4 regions of the Cronobacter muytjensii ATCC 51329 genome follow, and region 4 is predicted to be linked to each of the others. Evidence: predicted binding sites of a transcription regulator. Region 4 holds the regulator's gene; each other region holds the start of a gene.
What was found. Region 4 encodes CRP, which controls carbon source genes, mostly activating them, when cyclic AMP is high. Its sites were predicted from a motif close to ATGTGANNNNNNTCACAT; they were not measured.
Positions count from the first base shown of each region.

Region 1: the regulator CRP is predicted to act here: its motif matches at 2,800-2,817, upstream of focA (formate transporter FocA).
Region 2: the regulator CRP is predicted to act here: its motif matches at 1,596-1,613, upstream of AFK63_RS08630 (sugar transporter).
Region 3: the regulator CRP is predicted to act here: its motif matches at 2,591-2,608, upstream of AFK63_RS12065 (ABC-F family ATPase).

Region 1 is NZ_CP012268.1:2,503,202-2,507,415, reverse strand. It holds gene pflB (formate C-acetyltransferase) at 1-1,832, opposite strand, end outside; gene focA (formate transporter FocA) at 1,884-2,741, opposite strand; gene ycaO (30S ribosomal protein S12 methylthiotransferase accessory factor YcaO) at 3,144-4,214, opposite strand, start outside.
Region 2 is NZ_CP012268.1:1,852,028-1,856,241, reverse strand. It holds gene AFK63_RS08640 (L-lactate dehydrogenase) at 1-650, shown strand, start outside; gene AFK63_RS08635 (PhzF family phenazine biosynthesis protein) at 684-1,481, opposite strand; gene AFK63_RS08630 (sugar transporter) at 1,691-2,890, shown strand; gene marR (multiple antibiotic resistance transcriptional regulator MarR) at 3,138-3,572, shown strand; gene marA (MDR efflux pump AcrAB transcriptional activator MarA) at 3,591-3,965, shown strand; gene marB (multiple antibiotic resistance regulatory protein MarB) at 4,034-4,214, shown strand, end outside.
Region 3 is NZ_CP012268.1:2,606,940-2,611,153, reverse strand. It holds gene AFK63_RS12075 (efflux transporter outer membrane subunit) at 1-1,421, shown strand, start outside; gene ldtB (L,D-transpeptidase) at 1,488-2,408, opposite strand; gene AFK63_RS12065 (ABC-F family ATPase) at 2,629-4,214, shown strand, end outside.
Region 4 is NZ_CP012268.1:50,450-54,663, forward strand. It holds gene AFK63_RS00245 (YccS/YhfK family putative transporter) at 1-1,384, opposite strand, end outside; gene crp (cAMP-activated global transcriptional regulator CRP) at 1,450-2,082, opposite strand; gene AFK63_RS00255 (OsmC family protein) at 2,391-2,795, shown strand; gene AFK63_RS00260 (phosphoribulokinase) at 2,857-3,726, opposite strand; gene AFK63_RS00265 (YheU family protein) at 3,775-3,993, opposite strand; gene AFK63_RS00270 (hydrolase) at 3,994-4,214, opposite strand, start outside.

The DNA.
Region 1 (4,214 bases), 1.9 Mb from region 4:
ACGTTAGAGGTGATGGTCAGCACGGACTGGGTCGGAATCGCGTTGCGGTAAGTGGTCAGTTTCTGAATTTTCTTCATGAAACGTTCAACCAGGTCAACTGCAAGGTCATCCACGCGAGCGTCGTTATTACCGAACTGCGGGTATTCGCCTTCGATTTCGAAGTCGATAGCCAGGCCGTCTTCATCGCGAATCGGTTTAACTTTCGCGTATTTAATAGCAGACAGGGAATCCGCTGCTACCGACAGACCCGCGATACCGCACGCCATGGTACGAATCACGTCGCGATCGTGCAGCGCCATCAGCGAAGCTTCGTAGCTGTACTTGTCATGCATGTAATGGATGATGTTCAGGGCGGTGACGTACTGTTTCGCCAGCCAGTCCATGAAGTGATCCATACGTTCCATAACTTCATCAAAATTCAGCAGATCGCCTTTGATCGGCTCAGATTTCGGGCCTACCTGCATTTTCAGTTTTTCATCAACGCCGCCGTTGATAGCGTACAGCATGGTTTTCGCGAGGTTAGCGCGAGCGCCGAAGAACTGCATTTGCTTACCAACTACCATCGGGCTTACGCAGCATGCGATAGCGTAGTCGTCGTTATTGAAGTCCGGGCGCATCAGGTCATCGTTCTCATACTGCAGAGATGAGGTATCGATGGAGACTTTTGCTGCGAATTTTTTGAAGTTCAGCGGCAGTTTTTCGGACCACAGAATAGTGATGTTCGGCTCCGGAGACGGCCCCATGGTGTACAGGGTGTTCAGGAAACGGAAGCTGTTTTTGGTCACCAGGGTACGGCCATCAACGCCCATACCGCCAACGGATTCGGTCGCCCAAATCGGGTCGCCAGAGAACAGCTCATCATATTCCGGCGTACGCAGGAAGCGTACCATACGCAGTTTCATCACCAGGTGATCGATCAGCTCCTGGGCTTCCTGCTCGGTGATTTTGCCCGCTTTCAGGTCGCGTTCGATGTAAACGTCGAGGAACGTAGAGACACGGCCAAAGGACATTGCAGCGCCGTTCTGGGATTTCACCGCAGCCAGGTAGCCGAAGTACGTCCACTGCACCGCTTCCTGAGCGTTCGTTGCCGGACCGGAGATATCGCAACCATATTTCGCCGCCATCTCTTTGATCTGACCCAGCGCGCGGTGCTGTTCAGCAATCTCTTCGCGCAGACGAATGGTCGCTTCCAGATTAACGCCGTTTTCCAGGTCCTGTTGCAGAGAGACAAACTGTGCGTATTTGTCTTTCATCAGGAAGTCGATACCGTACAGTGCAACGCGACGGTAGTCACCAATGATACGACCACGGCCGTAAGCATCCGGCAGACCGGTCAGCACGCCGGATTTACGGCAGTTCAGAATGTCTTTGGTGTAAACATCGAATACGCCCTGGTTATGGGTTTTGCGGTATTCGGTGAAGATTTTTTTCAGCTGAGGATCGAGCTCGCGGTTATACGCTTTGCAGGAACCTTCAACCATTTTGATGCCGCCAAACGGAATAATGGCGCGTTTGAGCGGAGCTTCAGTCTGCAGGCCAACAATTTTTTCCAGCGACTTGTTGATGTAACCCGCGTCGTGCGAGGTGATGGTGGACGCGACAGAAGTGTCAAAATCAACTGGCGCATGCGTGCGGTTTTCCAGTTTGACGCCTTCCATCACTTTGTCCCACAGGGTAGTGGTGGCTTCAGTTGCGCCAGCAAGGAAGGACTCGTCACCCTCGTATGGCGTGTAGTTTTTCTGGATAAAGTCGCGGACGTTGACTTCATTCTGCCAGTCGCCTTTCGCAAAACCTTCCCAGGCTGTGGCTAACTTTTCATTAAGCTCGGACATGTAACACCTACCTTCTTAAGTGGATTTTTTATTTACTGCCTGGAACAACTATCAGCGATGGTCGTCGCCACGCAGGTAAATGACCCAGTATGTCAATCCGACGAGCAAACCCCCACCAATGATATTACCTATGGTTACCGGTATCAGGTTATCAATGATGAAATTCATCACGGTCAGATGAGAAAATTGGTCTGGCGAAGCGTGAATCGCGCTCCAGAACTCCGGGCTGCCAAAGTGACGGATCACTATCCCCATCGGGATCATAAACATGTTGGCGATACTGTGTTCGAAACCGCTGGCCACAAACATCCCGACCGGCAGAATCATAATAAAGGCCTTATCAATAAGGCTGCGCCCTGAGTAACTCATCCAGACGGCGAGGCATACCATAAGGTTAGCCAGGATACCGAGGCAGACCGCCTCAATAAAGGTATGCTCGACTTTGTGCGACGCCGTTTGCAGGACGTTGAGCCCCCAGCCGCCGTTGGCGGTCATATACTCGCCGGAAAGCCACATCAGTAAGACAAAGAGCAAGGCGCCAATCAGGTTGCCCACATAGACATTCAGCCAGTTGCGTGCCAGTTGCCCCCACGTGATACGCCCGCTGGCCTTAGCGACGACAATCAGCACCGTCGACGTAAAGAGATCGGCGCCGCAAATGACGCAAAGAATCAACCCGAGTGAGAAACAGATACCGCCAATGAGTTTTGTTATGCCGAATGGCATCGCGGCAGTGCCGGTGGTGGCGGTGATATAGAAAACGAAAGCAATAGAGATAAATACGCCAGCCGTAATTGCCAGATAAAACGTCTTTAACGGATGTTTCGTGGCTTTGTAAACACCCGCTTCCTCGGCGACTTTCGCCATAGCAGCGGGGAGTAATAGATCAAAAGGGTTGTCAGCTTTCACACTAACTCTCTCTTTATTTATTCGGCGAGTTGATACTAACAAAGCATGATGGAGTAAAATTTGATATGGATCATATCTCGCCAGGTTTGCAGGACTGAAAGGCGTTTGGTTTTTACGCAATTTCAGCTTAACTTTTTGATTATAGACTAAAAAATAAATTTTAAAATTTATTAAATGAGTTGAAAAAAGACGAAAAGACTCTCCCCATAAAGTGTTAATCACTATGAATTATTGGCTAAAAAAAGTAACAATCAAGCCGGGCGGATATAATTTATATTCACCAGTAATTAACCCGATTTTTACAATTTGAGGCTAGCCAGATAAATAAAAACGGGGCCGTAAACGCGCCCCGTCATATTTGCTAAACATAAGTGTGAAGCAAGTCAATTGATATGCGTTATATCAATTTCCCTGCCAAAACGTCGCCTTAGCACGCTGTAGTTTTTCGTAGGCCGCCAGTAACGACTGATGCGCCGGGAAAGCTTTGAGGTCGCTGTCGACCGGCTGAAGACCGTAGAACGGCGCTTCGCCGCTGATAGCAGCGCTGGCGGCTTCCACCGCATCAGCACCGTACATGCGCACAAACGCATTGAGATACTGCAGTGGCTCGCGTTCCTCTTCCTGCGCCAGCAGCAGCAGAGTTTGCAGGCAGCGATAGTAGTTGGCGCGCCCGGCGCTAAAGACCGACGCGTTAAACTCGATTGTCCATTCTGTCCAGATCAGCGCCTGATCCAGATCGCCGCCCGCCAGCGCCAGCATTGCTTTCAGCTCGCCGATGCGCAGGGTATACCAGCCGTTGTCTTTACCGGTCGCCAGACCAAGCAGTTCGCGTACGCGGGTAAAATCGTCATGGCCTTCTTCATCAAGCTGGGCGATGAGATTCAGATAATCTTCTTTCTCCCATTCGCTGCCCGGCAGCGCCAGCAGGGTTTCGCGCAGGTGCGCGCCCATGCTGTTATTGGCGAGCCACAGATCTTCCGCCGGATAGATGTCGGACATGCCTGGTACCAGGATACGGCAGGCGTAGACGCCCAGATGTTCGTAATCGGCGATATACACTTCTTTATCTTCGGCGCGGAAGATAGCCATCAGCGTGGCGAACTCTTCTTCCGTAGTACCGGCGAAGCTCCAGTCCACGAACGGGTAGTCTGCGTCTTGCTTAAACATATCCCAGGAGATAAGACCGCTGGAGTCAATGAAATGGGTCTCCAGGTTAGCGTGCTCAGCGACTTCTTCATCATCAAACGTCGGCGGGGTGAACACGTCGAGATCTTTCAGGCCGCGACCCTGCAGCAGTTCCGTCACGGTACGCTCCAGCGCTACGCCGAAATCAGGATGCGCGCCAAAGGAAGCGAAGCAGGTGCCGTTCGCCGGGTTAAACAGCACGACGCAGATAACCGGATACTTACCGCCCAGCGAGCCGTCATAGGCGAAAATGGGGAAACCTTCGGCTTCGAGCGTATTGATGGCTTC
Region 2 (4,214 bases), 1.8 Mb from region 4:
CCGCGCGCATCGTCGGGCAGATAGTCCCGCAGATGATGGCGGGCGGCTTTAACGGCATTTTCCTCGTGGCGACCAACCCGTGCGATATCATCACCTGGCAGGTCTGGACGCTCTCGGGCCTGCCGCGCAACCAGGTGATTGGCACCGGCGTCTGGCTCGACACCACGCGCCTGCGCCGCACGCTGGCCGAGGCGCTCGATATCGGCCCGCAGAGCATCGACGCTTTTATCCTCGGCGAGCACGGCGACACCCAGTTCCCGGTTTGGTCGCATTCATCGGTCTACGGCTCGCCGGTGGCGCAGGTGTATGAACGCAAAACGGGTACACCTCTCGACACCACGGCGCTCGCCGAGAAAGTACGCAAATTAGGTTTTGAGATTTACGCCCGCAAAGGCTGTACCGAATACGGCATCGCCGGGACGATTGCCGAGATCTGCCGCAATATCTTTACCGGCAGCCACCGCGCGCTGGCGGTATCGTGCATTCTCGACGGCGAATATGGCGTGGATAACGTGGCAATCGGCGTGCCGGCGGTACTCGCCCAGCGCGGCGTGCAGCAGATTATCGAGTTACAGCTGGAAGGCGAAGAGCAGGCGAAGTTTCAGCATTCCGTCGCGGTTATCAAAGAGAATATCGCCCGCCTGCCCTGAAATATGACGGCGCCCGGCATGGGCGCCGGACGTTTAGCGCAGCAATATCTGGCCGATAAGATAGGTCACGGCCTGCCCGCTAATCAGTACCCGCTCCCCCTGCCATTCACAGCGCAAATCGCCGCCGCGCGCCGACACCTGGCGCGCCAGCATCGTGGTTTTGCCAAGCTTCGCGCCCCAGTAGGGGATAAGCATACTGTGCGCGGAGCCGGTAACCGGATCTTCCGCCACGCCTTCGCCGGGGCAGAAAAAACGGCTCACGAAATCATACGGGCCGCCAGGCGTGCCCGGCGCGGTGACGCACACCATTTTGCCGAGCGGCAGCATAGCGTGAATATCCGGCCTCAGCGCCTCGACCTGCGCCTGGGTTGCGAGCTCGACGAGATAATCGCGCCCGGCGCGCACCGCGACCGGGTTGTCGATACCGAGCGAGGCCAGCAGCAGCGCGGGCGCCTCTGCCGGCTGCGTCTGCCAGGCCGGAAAATTGAGCGTCAGCCAGTCGCCGCGGCGCGCCACGATAAGCTCGCCGACAAAGCGCGTCGAGAAGCGGATCTGGCTGTGCGGATAGTCGAGATGCTCGAAAATAACGTGCGCGGCGGCAAGCGTCGCATGGCCGCACAGGTTGATTTCATTTTGTGTGGTGAACCAGCGCAGTTCAAAGCCGTCGTCGGTACGCACGAAAAACGCGGTTTCCGACTGGTTATGCTGCTGCGCCATTGAAAGCAGCGTCTCGTCCGGTAGCCAGACGCTGAGCGGACAGACCGCTGCCGCATTGCCGCTGAAAATTTTGTCGGCAAACGCGTCCACCATATAAAAGTCCACTGATTGCATTATGTTCCCTGCCCTTTTCGTGTGGTGATGGTTCTCCCACCGTATCACGCGCGCCGAAAACCGTGACGCGATTTGCATACGCGCCGCTGCGCTTGTTGCAAAACCGGCGCAAAAGTGAGATTTACGTCACAAAATGGTTGTATCCCGACCAGCGATAGTTTTAAGATCGCTTGCTTCTTATTCACTTCTAACCAGCGCGAATCTGTTCTATGACGATGAATACAGTCTCTCGCAAAACCGCATGGCTGCGGGTTGTCACGCTTGCGGTCGCGGCATTTATCTTTAACACCACCGAATTTGTGCCGGTGGGCCTGCTCTCCGATATCGCCGCAAGTTTCCATATGGAATCCGCGCAGGCGGGCATCATGCTGACTATCTACGCCTGGGTGGTGGCGCTGATGTCGCTGCCGTTTATGCTGCTGACAAGCCAGGTGGAGCGCCGCAAGCTGCTGATTGCGCTGTTTGTGGTCTTCGTCGTAAGCCATATGCTGTCGTTTATGGCCTGGAGCTTTGAGGTGCTGGTCATCAGCCGCATCGGTATCGCCTTCGCCCATGCGATTTTCTGGTCGATCACCGCATCGCTGGCTATTCGCCTGGCGCCGCCGGGCAAACGCGCCCAGGCGCTGAGCCTGATTGCTACCGGCACCGCGCTGGCTTCCGTCCTTGGGCTGCCCATCGGGCGCATCGTCGGGCAATATTTTGGCTGGCGCACTACGTTCTTCGCCATCGGCATCGGGGCGCTCATTACCCTCGCCTGTCTGGTGAAACTGCTGCCGAAAATTCCGAGCGAACACTCCGGCTCTCTTTCAAGCCTGCCGGCGCTGTTCCGCCGCCCGGCGCTGCTGTGCATCTATATTCTGACCGCCGTAGTGGTGACCGCGCACTTTACTGCTTACAGCTATATTGAGCCGTTCGTGCAAAACGTCGCGGGCCTGAGCGAAAACTTCGCGACCTTCCTGTTGCTGGTGCTCGGCACCGCCGGGATCATCGGCAGCGTGATATTCGGCAAGCTCGGCAACCTGCACGCCTCGGGGCTTATCAGCAGCGCGATTGGCGTACTGGTTATCTGCCTGCTGCTGTTACTGCCGGCATCGCACAGCGCGGTGAACCTGACCATTCTCAGCGCCTTCTGGGGCATCGCGATTATGCTTATCGGCCTTGGAATGCAGGTCAAAGTGCTGGCGCTGGCGCCCGATGCCACCGATGTCGCGATGTCGCTCTTCTCCGGTATCTTTAATATCGGCATCGGCGCAGGCGCGCTGGTGGGCAATCAGGTCAGCCTGCAGCTTTCGATGTCCTCCATCGGCTATATGGGCGCTATTCCGGCGCTGGCCGCATTTATCTGGGCGATTGTGATATTCCGGCGCTGGCCGGTACAGCTTCCGGATGAGCAACCGCACCACAGTTGATCCTGACGCCGCCGCTTGAGGCGGCGTTTTTTTACCTCTTTTCCGGCTAATTCTGCCCGGCGTCTTGCGTCGCCCCGTCATCAAAAGGCTATGGCTATCGTACTGATAGCCACCATTTAGCCTTTGATTTTTAAATGGTTTCCCGCAGTTTTAGCAGATCGTGTGATTTCAAAAATCATTCAGTTGACTTATGTTTGCCTGGGCAATAATATCTCGCGTGACTAATCTACTTGCCTGGGCAAATATGTTGGAAAATAACAGCGATCTGTTTAACGAGATTATTCCTTTAGGACGGCTGATTCATTTGGTGAATCAGAAAAAGGATCGCCTGCTCAACGAGTATCTCGCCCCGCTCGATATCACTGCGGCGCAGTTTAAGGTGCTTTGCTCCATTCGCTGCCCTGGTCGTATCACGCCGGGAGAGCTGAAAAAGGTGCTCTCAGTAGATTTAGGCGCCCTGACGCGCATGCTGGACCGTCTGGTCTGCAAAGGCTGGGTGGCACGCCTGCCCAACCCGAACGATAAACGGGGCGTACTGGTTGAGCTCACGGAAGACGGCGCGGCGCTGTGTGAACAGTGCCACCAGTTGGTAGGACAAAACCTGCATCAAGAATTAACAAAAAACCTGACGGCAGACGAAGTGGCGACCCTCGAATACCTGCTTAAAAGGGTGCTGCCGTAACAGCAAAGAGGTAAAACGATGTCCAGACGCAATAATGATGCCATTACAATTCATAGCATTTTGGACTGGATCGAAGATAACCTGGAATCCCCCCTTTCCCTTGAGAAAGTGTCGGCGCGTTCGGGTTACTCGAAATGGCACCTGCAACGGATGTTTAAAAAAGAGACCGGCCATTCGCTGGGCCAGTACATCCGTAACCGGAAACTGACTGAAATCGCGCTCAAGCTTAAAGAGAGCGATGAACCGATCCTTTATCTGGCCGAGCGCTATGGGTTTGAATCCCAGCAGACGCTGACCCGCACGTTCAAGAACTATTTCTCCGTGCCGCCGCATAAGTATCGCGTAACACGGATGCCGGGCGAAGGTAAATACCTCCATCCGCTGAATCACTAAGTGGTAAAGCACACAGACGGCACCATTGCGCCGTTACACTTCTCCTGCGGGAGATAACCGAGGACAACATGAAATCCGTAACGCGCGCCACCGTGCTGTTTCTGGCGCTGACCTCCGGCTACGCGCTGGCGGGCAGCCCGACAGCCGACGTGTGCGCCGGTGACCACAGCACGATGACGGTGCCGATTGAGCATCACGAATCGCTGGATCTCAGCCATCGCAGCGCCGGCAGCGATAAATCCGACGAGC
Region 3 (4,214 bases), 1.8 Mb from region 4:
CCGCGCGGCAGAACGCGCCGGATGTCGCCTCGAAGGCGCGCAGCACCGCGCCTGACCCGCGCTGGTGGCGCACGTTTAACTCGCCGCAGCTCGACAGCCTTATTGAGCGCGCTATCGCGGGCAATTTGTCGCTTCAGCAAACCGTGCTGCGCATCGCAGGCGCCCGCGAGCAGATAAACCAGGCGGGCGGCGCGTTTTTCCCGGCGGTGAACGGCAACGTGCGCGCCACGCGCCAGCAGCTCGGGCTGGAAGGCGAACTGAAATCGCATGACGTTTACGGCCAGCTTGACGCGGTCGACCCGCAAATCAGCTCCGCGCTTGGCCCGCTGACGCAGCCGATTAACCTGTATCAGGGCAGCTTTGACGCGCAGTGGGAGATAGATCTCTGGGGCAAAGTGCGCCGTCAGGTTGAGGCGGCGGACGCGCAGCAGAAGGCGGCGATTGAGCAGCGCAACGACGCGCTGGTCTCGCTGGAAGCCGAAGTGGCGCGCGCCTGGCTACAACTGCGCGGCGCGCAGAGCATTCTCGCGACCATGAATGAGCAGATAGCCTCGGCGCAGCAGACGCTGGAGCTGACCGAAAGCCGCCAGCGCAGCGGGCTGTCGCCGCAGCTGGATGTGGAAAATGCCCGCGCCCAGCTCGGCACATTGCAGGCGCAACTGCCGCAGTATCAGGCGCAGGAGCGTCAGGCGATGAACGGGCTGGCGGTGCTGCTTGGCAAACCGCCCGGCGCGCTCGACGCCGAACTGCGGGCCGCGCAGCCGCTGCCGGCCTTGCCGGAAATCGTGCCGGTCGGCATTCCGTCGACGCTCGCGCGTCGACGTCCGGACGTGCGCGAAGCCGAAGCCAGACTGCATGCCGCGACCGCACAGATTGGCGTGTCGGTGGCGCAGCTCTTCCCGAGCCTGTCGCTTTCCGGCCAGTTCGGCATGCGCAACAGCGAAACCGACTACCTCACCGACTGGAGCAGTCACTTTTACAGCTTCGGCCCGCAGGTCTCCATTCCCATCTTCCAGGGCGGGCGGCTGGTCTCCAGCGTGAAGCTCGCGCGGGCGGAGCAGGGCGCGGCGGCGTTGCAGTATCGCCAGACCGTGCTGACGGCGTTAAGCGATGTAGAAAACGCGCTGGTGAGCTATCGCACCGACCAGCAACGCGAGGCGGGGCTGGAGAAGACGCTTGATGCGCTGCAAACCTCGTTTGATTTAGCGAGCGACAGTTACCGTAAAGGCATCGCCACGTTTATCGAGGTGCTTGACGCCCAGCGTCAGCTCGCCCAGGCCGAGCAGCAACGCGCGCAGGCGCGGGTACAGAGCAGCCTTGACCTCGTCGCGCTTTACAAAGCGCTGGGCGGCGGCTGGGAGCCGTATCAGAACGTGCGGCTGCCGGATTACGACGTTTTTGGACCCGCGCCGCGCGGTTAAGCGAGTTTCGGCAATAAAAAACCCCGCGGGCAGCGATGCGCGCGGGGTTTTTCGTTTTCTGGACGATCAGTTCAGACGGACCGGCATACCGGAACGGTTCTGCACCGCCTGTTCAACGACGTTCTGATCGACATCGCTCTGGCTGGTCACGGTGGTGACCGCTTTGGTCAGCGTGATCGGCACGATTTCGTTGTTATTGATCTGATCTTCACTGGTCGAGAGCGGGTTATGCACCTCGATATAGCGGCTGCCATCCGGCTCGGTGGTCGCTTTCACCGGCTCGCTGATGAACTGGACGCGGGTGCCGACCGGCACGTTCTCGAACAGGAATTTAATGTCTTCGTTACGCAGACGCACGCAGCCGTGGCTCACGCGCAGGCCGATACCGAAGTTGGCGTTGGTGCCGTGGATAGCGTACAGACGGCCAATGTAGAGCGCATAAAGGCCCATCGGGTTATCGGGGCCTGCCGGTACGACCGGTGGCAGCGGCTCGCCCGCCGCTGCGTATTCCGCGTGCATCTTGGCGGTCGGCGTCCAGGTCGGGCCCGCTTTCTTGCGTTCCACTTTGGTCACCCAGTTGATCGGCGTGTCTTTACCGAGCTGGCCGATACCGATCGGCAGCACGATAACGGTATTGGTGCCTTTCGGGTAGTAGTAAAGACGCATTTCGGCGCTGTTGATCACAATGCCTTCATGCGGGGTATCCGGCAGGATCAGCTGCTGAGGAATGTTCAGGATGGTGCCGCCTTTCGGCAGGTACGGGTCAACGCCCGGGTTGGCCTCCAGCATGTTGGAAAGCCCCATCTGATACTGCGCGGCGAAATCTTCCAGCGGCAGATTATTGCCTTCAGGGATCGTCACGACCTGGTTTTCACCCACCAGACGGCTACCGTCGGTCGGCAGAGGATAAGTCACAGCAGACGCGGTGTTACAAAACCCGACGACTGCGAAAGCTGCCACTAAAAGCGTGCGTAATTTCATCTTCATGTTATGCAAATATCGTTGCCGGACCGGCCGTTAGAGTGAAACGAAACAATACAGGGAGCGCATTATATGTGCATTCTCCACGGCAGGGAATTGAGATGTGTACTAATTCACATATTTTTCCCGTCTGGTAGTGAGTGTAGCCAGCCCATTGACGGGGGAAATAAATTCGGAGTTATGGCATAATGCGGTGTTTATCACACATCTTACCCAGGAATCACGCGTGTTAGTTACCAGCAACGTCACCATGCAGTTCGGCAGTAAGCCGCTGTTTGAAAACATTTCCGTCAAGTTTGGCGGCGGCAACCGTTACGGTCTGATTGGCGCCAACGGGAGCGGGAAATCCACTTTCATGAAGATCCTCGGCGGCGATTTACAGCCGAGCGCAGGCAACGTATCGCTCGATCCTAACGAGCGCATCGGCAAGCTGCGTCAGGATCAGTTCGCTTTCGAACAATACACCGTGCTGGATACCGTGATCATGGGGCACGGCGAGCTGTGGGAAGTGAAACAGGAGCGCGACCGCATTTATGCGCTGCCGGAAATGAGCGAAGAAGACGGCTATAAAGTGGCCGACCTCGAAGTGAAATATGGCGAAATGGACGGCTATAGCGCTGAATCCCGCGCAGGCGAACTGCTGCTGGGCGTCGGTATTCCGCTGGAGCAGCATTACGGCCCGATGAGCGAAGTCGCGCCAGGCTGGAAGCTGCGTGTTTTGCTGGCGCAGGCGCTGTTCTCCAACCCGGACATCCTGCTGCTCGATGAACCGACCAACAACCTGGACATCGACACCATCCGCTGGCTGGAGCAGACGCTAAACGATCGCGACAGCACCATGATTATTATTTCGCACGACCGTCACTTCCTGAATATGGTCTGCACCCATATGGCGGATCTGGATTACGGCGAGCTGCGTGTTTATCCGGGCAACTACGACGAATACATGACCGCCGCGACCCAGGCGCGCGAGCGTCTGCTGGCGGATAACGCCAAGAAAAAGGCCCAGATTGCCGACCTGCAATCCTTCGTCAGCCGCTTTAGCGCCAACGCCTCGAAATCTCGCCAGGCGACTTCCCGCGCCCGCCAGATTGACAAAATCAAGCTTGAAGAAGTAAAAGCCTCCAGCCGCCAGAACCCGTTTATCCGCTTCGAGCAGGATAAAAAGCTGTTCCGTAATGCGCTGGAAGTGGAAGCCATGACCAAAGGCTTCGACAACGGCCCGCTGTTTAAAAACGTCGGTCTGCTGCTGGAAGTGGGCGAGAAGCTCGCGATCCTCGGCGCCAACGGCGTGGGTAAATCCACCATGCTTAAAACGCTGGTGGGTGAACTGCAACCGGATAACGGTACCGTGAAATGGTCTGAAAACGCGCAGATCGGCTACTACGCGCAGGATCACGAATATGAGTTCGATAACGATCTGACTGTGTTCGAGTGGATGAGCCAGTGGAAACAAGAAGGCGACGACGAGCAAGCGGTGCGCAGCATCCTGGGCCGCCTGCTGTTCAGCCAGGACGACATCAAAAAGCCCGCCAAAGTGCTTTCCGGTGGTGAAAAGGGCCGTATGCTGTTTGGCAAACTGATGATGGAAAAACCGAACATTCTGGTGATGGATGAACCGACCAACCACCTGGATATGGAGTCGATCGAATCGCTTAACGCCGCGCTGGAGATGTACCAGGGTACATTAATTTTCGTCTCCCACGACCGTGAGTTCGTAAGCTCGCTGGCGACCCGCGTCATTGAAATCACCCCGGAACGCGTGGTGGATTTCTCTGGTGGGTACGAAGATTATCTGCGCAGCAAAGGCAT
Region 4 (4,214 bases):
TCATCGCCCAGCCGTAGTTGCGGCGGATAATGAGATAGCTGATTAAGGTCACCACCAGCATGCCGAGCAGCGTATAGCCCTGCGGCACATTCAGATGCAGCGTAATGCCCGCGATAATCAGCCCGGCCAGCGTGCCGCCCGCACGGTGCAAAATGCGCACCCGCGTCGCGCCGTAGCCGTTTTGCGTGACGAACAGGACCGTCATCAGGATCCAGTACGGCTTCGGCAACTGAAATACGCTCGCCAGCAGACCCGCCGCCGCGAGCATCACGCCAAGCCGCGCCGCGGTGCGCAGCGCGGCCGATTTGAACGACAGATAGCTTTTCAGCGCGGGCAACAGCGGCAGGCGGCGCTGGCCGTTATCCATGAGGTCGCGGGCGTAAAGCGGGCGCTGGGTACGCAGCACGCGGGCGATGCGGCTGAAATGGTATTCGCAAAACTGCCCGACCGGGTTATCAGGGTGCTGGCGGGAGATTTTTGACAGCGCCTCGATCTGTTTGTCCATCGTAAAGCGGTGAGAATAGCGGTGATAGAGGATATCGTCGGAGAGCGTGCGCAGGCGCGCGGCCACGGTTTGCGCCGTCCAGCGCAACACCGCTTCCGCATGGCTGCGCTCCACCAGCTTTTGCACTTCGCCCGGTTGATGCAGTGACACCGAGATATGCTCCTGAAGATCCAGCGCTACCTGAAAGGCGCGTAGCAGACGCTTGTAGCCGTTCTGCCGGGTCGCCGCCAGCATTTGCAACTGCTGATAACACTGGCTTATCTGATCCACGACTTTTTGCTGGTGCACCAGCAGCGGCGGCAGCGCCTGTTCCGGGTCGGTATGGCGTGTCAGCAGGCTATATTTCGCCTCGCAGTAATCAGCGAGGCTTTGATAAATCAGGCTTAACGATTCGCGAAGCGGCTGCTCACGCCACAGCCAGAACCAGAAACCATTGAACAAGCCATACCAGAGGGTGCCGAGAATATAAAGCAACATCGGTTGCCAGACTGGCATATTGCCGGCAAGGCTTAACGTGAAAATCGCCGCGATAAGCGACGCGGGCAGCAGACGCGCATGCAGCGGGCTTATCTCCGCCGTCACGCCGAGCAGCAGCGCCAGCATCAGCAAAATCAGCGGCAGCGGCACCGCCTGCAACAGCAGAAACTGTACCGCCAGGCTGCTCAGCGCGAACAGCGACGCGCCGATAATCAGGCGTTTGAAGAAGCGTTTGTGGGGGGTATCGAGACCGGCGATGTTGCAGCACGCGGGCACCAGCGAGAACAGCAGCCCCTGTTGTAAATGGCCCAGCATCAATCCCACCGCGACCGGCAGGCTTAAGGTCAGCGTTTGCCGCAAAGCGTAATTGATTTCAGGGTGATAGATAAGACGACGCCACATAGGGGAGAAGTATAGAAACAAAAACGGCGTGTTACCGAAGCGACACGCCGTTTTTTTCAGAAACCTTAGCGGGTTCCGTAAACCACGATGGTTTTCCCGTGCGCGGAAATCAGGTTTTGATCTTCGAGCATCTTCAGGATACGGCCCACGGTTTCGCGGGAGCAACCCACGATCTGACCGATTTCCTGGCGGGTAATTTTGATCTGCATACCGTCCGGATGGGTCATGGCGTCCGGCTGTTTGGCGAGATTCAGGAGCGTCTGCGCGATGCGGCCCGTCACGTCGAGGAACGCCAGGTTGCCGACTTTTTCTGAGGTCACCTGCAGACGACGCGCCATCTGTGAAGAAAGACGCATCAGAATATCCGGGTTTACCTGAATCAGCTGACGGAATTTTTTGTAAGAGATCTCAGCCACTTCACAGGCAGTTTTAGCGCGAACCCAGGCGCTGCGTTCCTGACCTTCCTCGAACAAACCCAGTTCGCCGATGAAGTCTCCCTGATTCAGGTACGAGAGGATCATCTCCTTGCCCTCTTCGTCTTTGATCAGCACTGCCACTGAGCCTTTGACGATGTAGTACAGCGTCTCCGCTTTTTCACCCTGGTGAATCAGCGTGCTCTTAGATGGATACTTATGAATGTGGCAATGAGACAAGAACCATTCAAGAGTCGGGTCTGTTTGCGGTTTGCCAAGCACCATGCGCGGTTATCCTCTGTTTTAAACTGGCTCCAAAGACAGGGCGCGTAACCCCTGTCTGGCTCTGCAATCATCATCTTCCCGCATCCAGGGAAGTTGGCTGTCCGTGGACATCGCAGCCGATAAATTGTCTCTCCTCTGCATACATGCGTAACATCAATGTATCGCCGCTGCATCCAGACTGTTTTAGCATAGCTTTTCTCAGGTGTCTCCTGTTGTCTCGTTTCAGCTTGACGCAGGTCGCCTTCCGTTGCCTCTTATGGCGGGGCCGCGTAATCTGTCAGTAAAATGAATAGCCTGGAGCGATAATCATGCATGCACGAGTGAAATGGGTGGAAGGCTTAACCTTCCTGGGCGAGTCCGCATCAGGCCACCAGATCCTGATGGATGGCAACTCTGGCGACAAAGCGCCAAGCCCGATGGAAATGGTGCTGATGGCCGCAGGCGGTTGCAGCGCTATCGACGTGGTGTCTATTCTGCAAAAAGGCCGTCACGAGGTGACTGACTGCGAAGTGAAGCTCACCTCTGAACGCCGCGAAGAGGCGCCGCGCCTGTTCACGCATATCAACCTGCATTTTGTCGTGACGGGGAAGGCTCTGAAGGATGCAGCGGTCGCGCGTGCGGTGGATCTGTCGGCGGAAAAATATTGTTCGGTGGCGTTGATGCTCGGCAAAGGCGTGAACATTACGCATTCGTATGAGGTGATAGAAGGGTAATGCGGGGGCGGGTGGCGCTGCGCTGACCCGCCCTACGATTTCTGCCTGTTACGGCGTGGCGTCACTGTATCTGCTTGCCTTCCATCAGCCGCTGCACCAGCGGCAACATAATCAGTTCCATCGCCAGCCCCATTTTGCCGCCCGGCACCACCAACGTATTGATGTGAGAAATAAACGAGCCCTGCAACATCGCGAGCAGCCAGGGGTAATCGATATTGTCCAGATTACGGAAATGAATCACCACAAAGCTCTCGTCGAGTGACGGAATGCCTTTGGCGGCGAACGGGTTTGAGGTGTCCACCGTCGGCACGCGCTGGAAGTTGATATGCGTGCGTGAAAACTGCGGCGTGATGTAGTTGATGTAATCTTCCATCGAGCGCACCACGGAATCCATCACCGCCTCGCGGGAATGCCCGCGCTCGCTGGTGTCGCGGATCATTTTCTGGATCCACTCCAGGTTGACGATAGGTACCACGCCCACCAGCAAGTCGACATGCTTCGCCACGTCATTCTGCGGCGTCACCACGCCGCCGTGCAGGCCTTCATAAAACAGCACATCTGTTGGCTCCGGCAGCGGCTGCCACGGCGTAAAAGTGCCTGGCACCTGATTCCAGGGCACGGCTTCATCGTAGGTATGCAGATATTTGCGCGACTGCCCTTTGCCGGTCAGGCCGTATTCCACAAAGGTTTGCTCCAGCAGGCCGAAATCATTCGCCTCCGGGCCGAAATAGCTGATATGGCGGCCCAAATCGCGCGCCTTACGGATTGCCATGTCCATTTCCGGGCGCGTGTAGCGGTGAAAGCTGTCGCCTTCCACTTCGGCGGCGTGAAGATTCAGCTGGGCGAAAATTTTACGAAACGCAAGGCTGGTCGTCGTGGTGCCCGCGCCGCTGGAACCCGTGACGGCGATAACCGGATGTTTGGCAGACATAGCGAGACAACTCCCTGAAGCGGCGGGGCAAGGCTCCGCCAGGCAACGTTAACCGCGAAACTGCGCGCGCGGCATGATATTGACCGTTTCGTGCAGTTCAGACCACACAAGTACGGCTTCGCCGCTTTGCAACTGACGCCGCACATCGGCGACCTTTTGCTCAAGCGAGCGTTCATGTTCACCATAATCGGTGCCTTCGCGCAAGACGAAGGCTTCAATCAGTCGGTCCAGCGTATCGGGGTCGAGTTCTTGCCAGGGAATGATCATTTATCGGTCCAGATAAGGGGTTAGCCAGTCAGGAATGCGCTGCTCCAGCCACATTTTCGGCTGACGCAGCGTGCCGCCGACGAAGCCCACGTGACCGCCATGCTCCGTCAGCTGATATTCAATATTAGCAGGCAGCGTGGCCGGATCGGGGATCACGTGATGATCCATAAACGGGTCGTCTTTGGCGTGAATAATCAGCGTCGGGCGGGTGATCTTCGCAA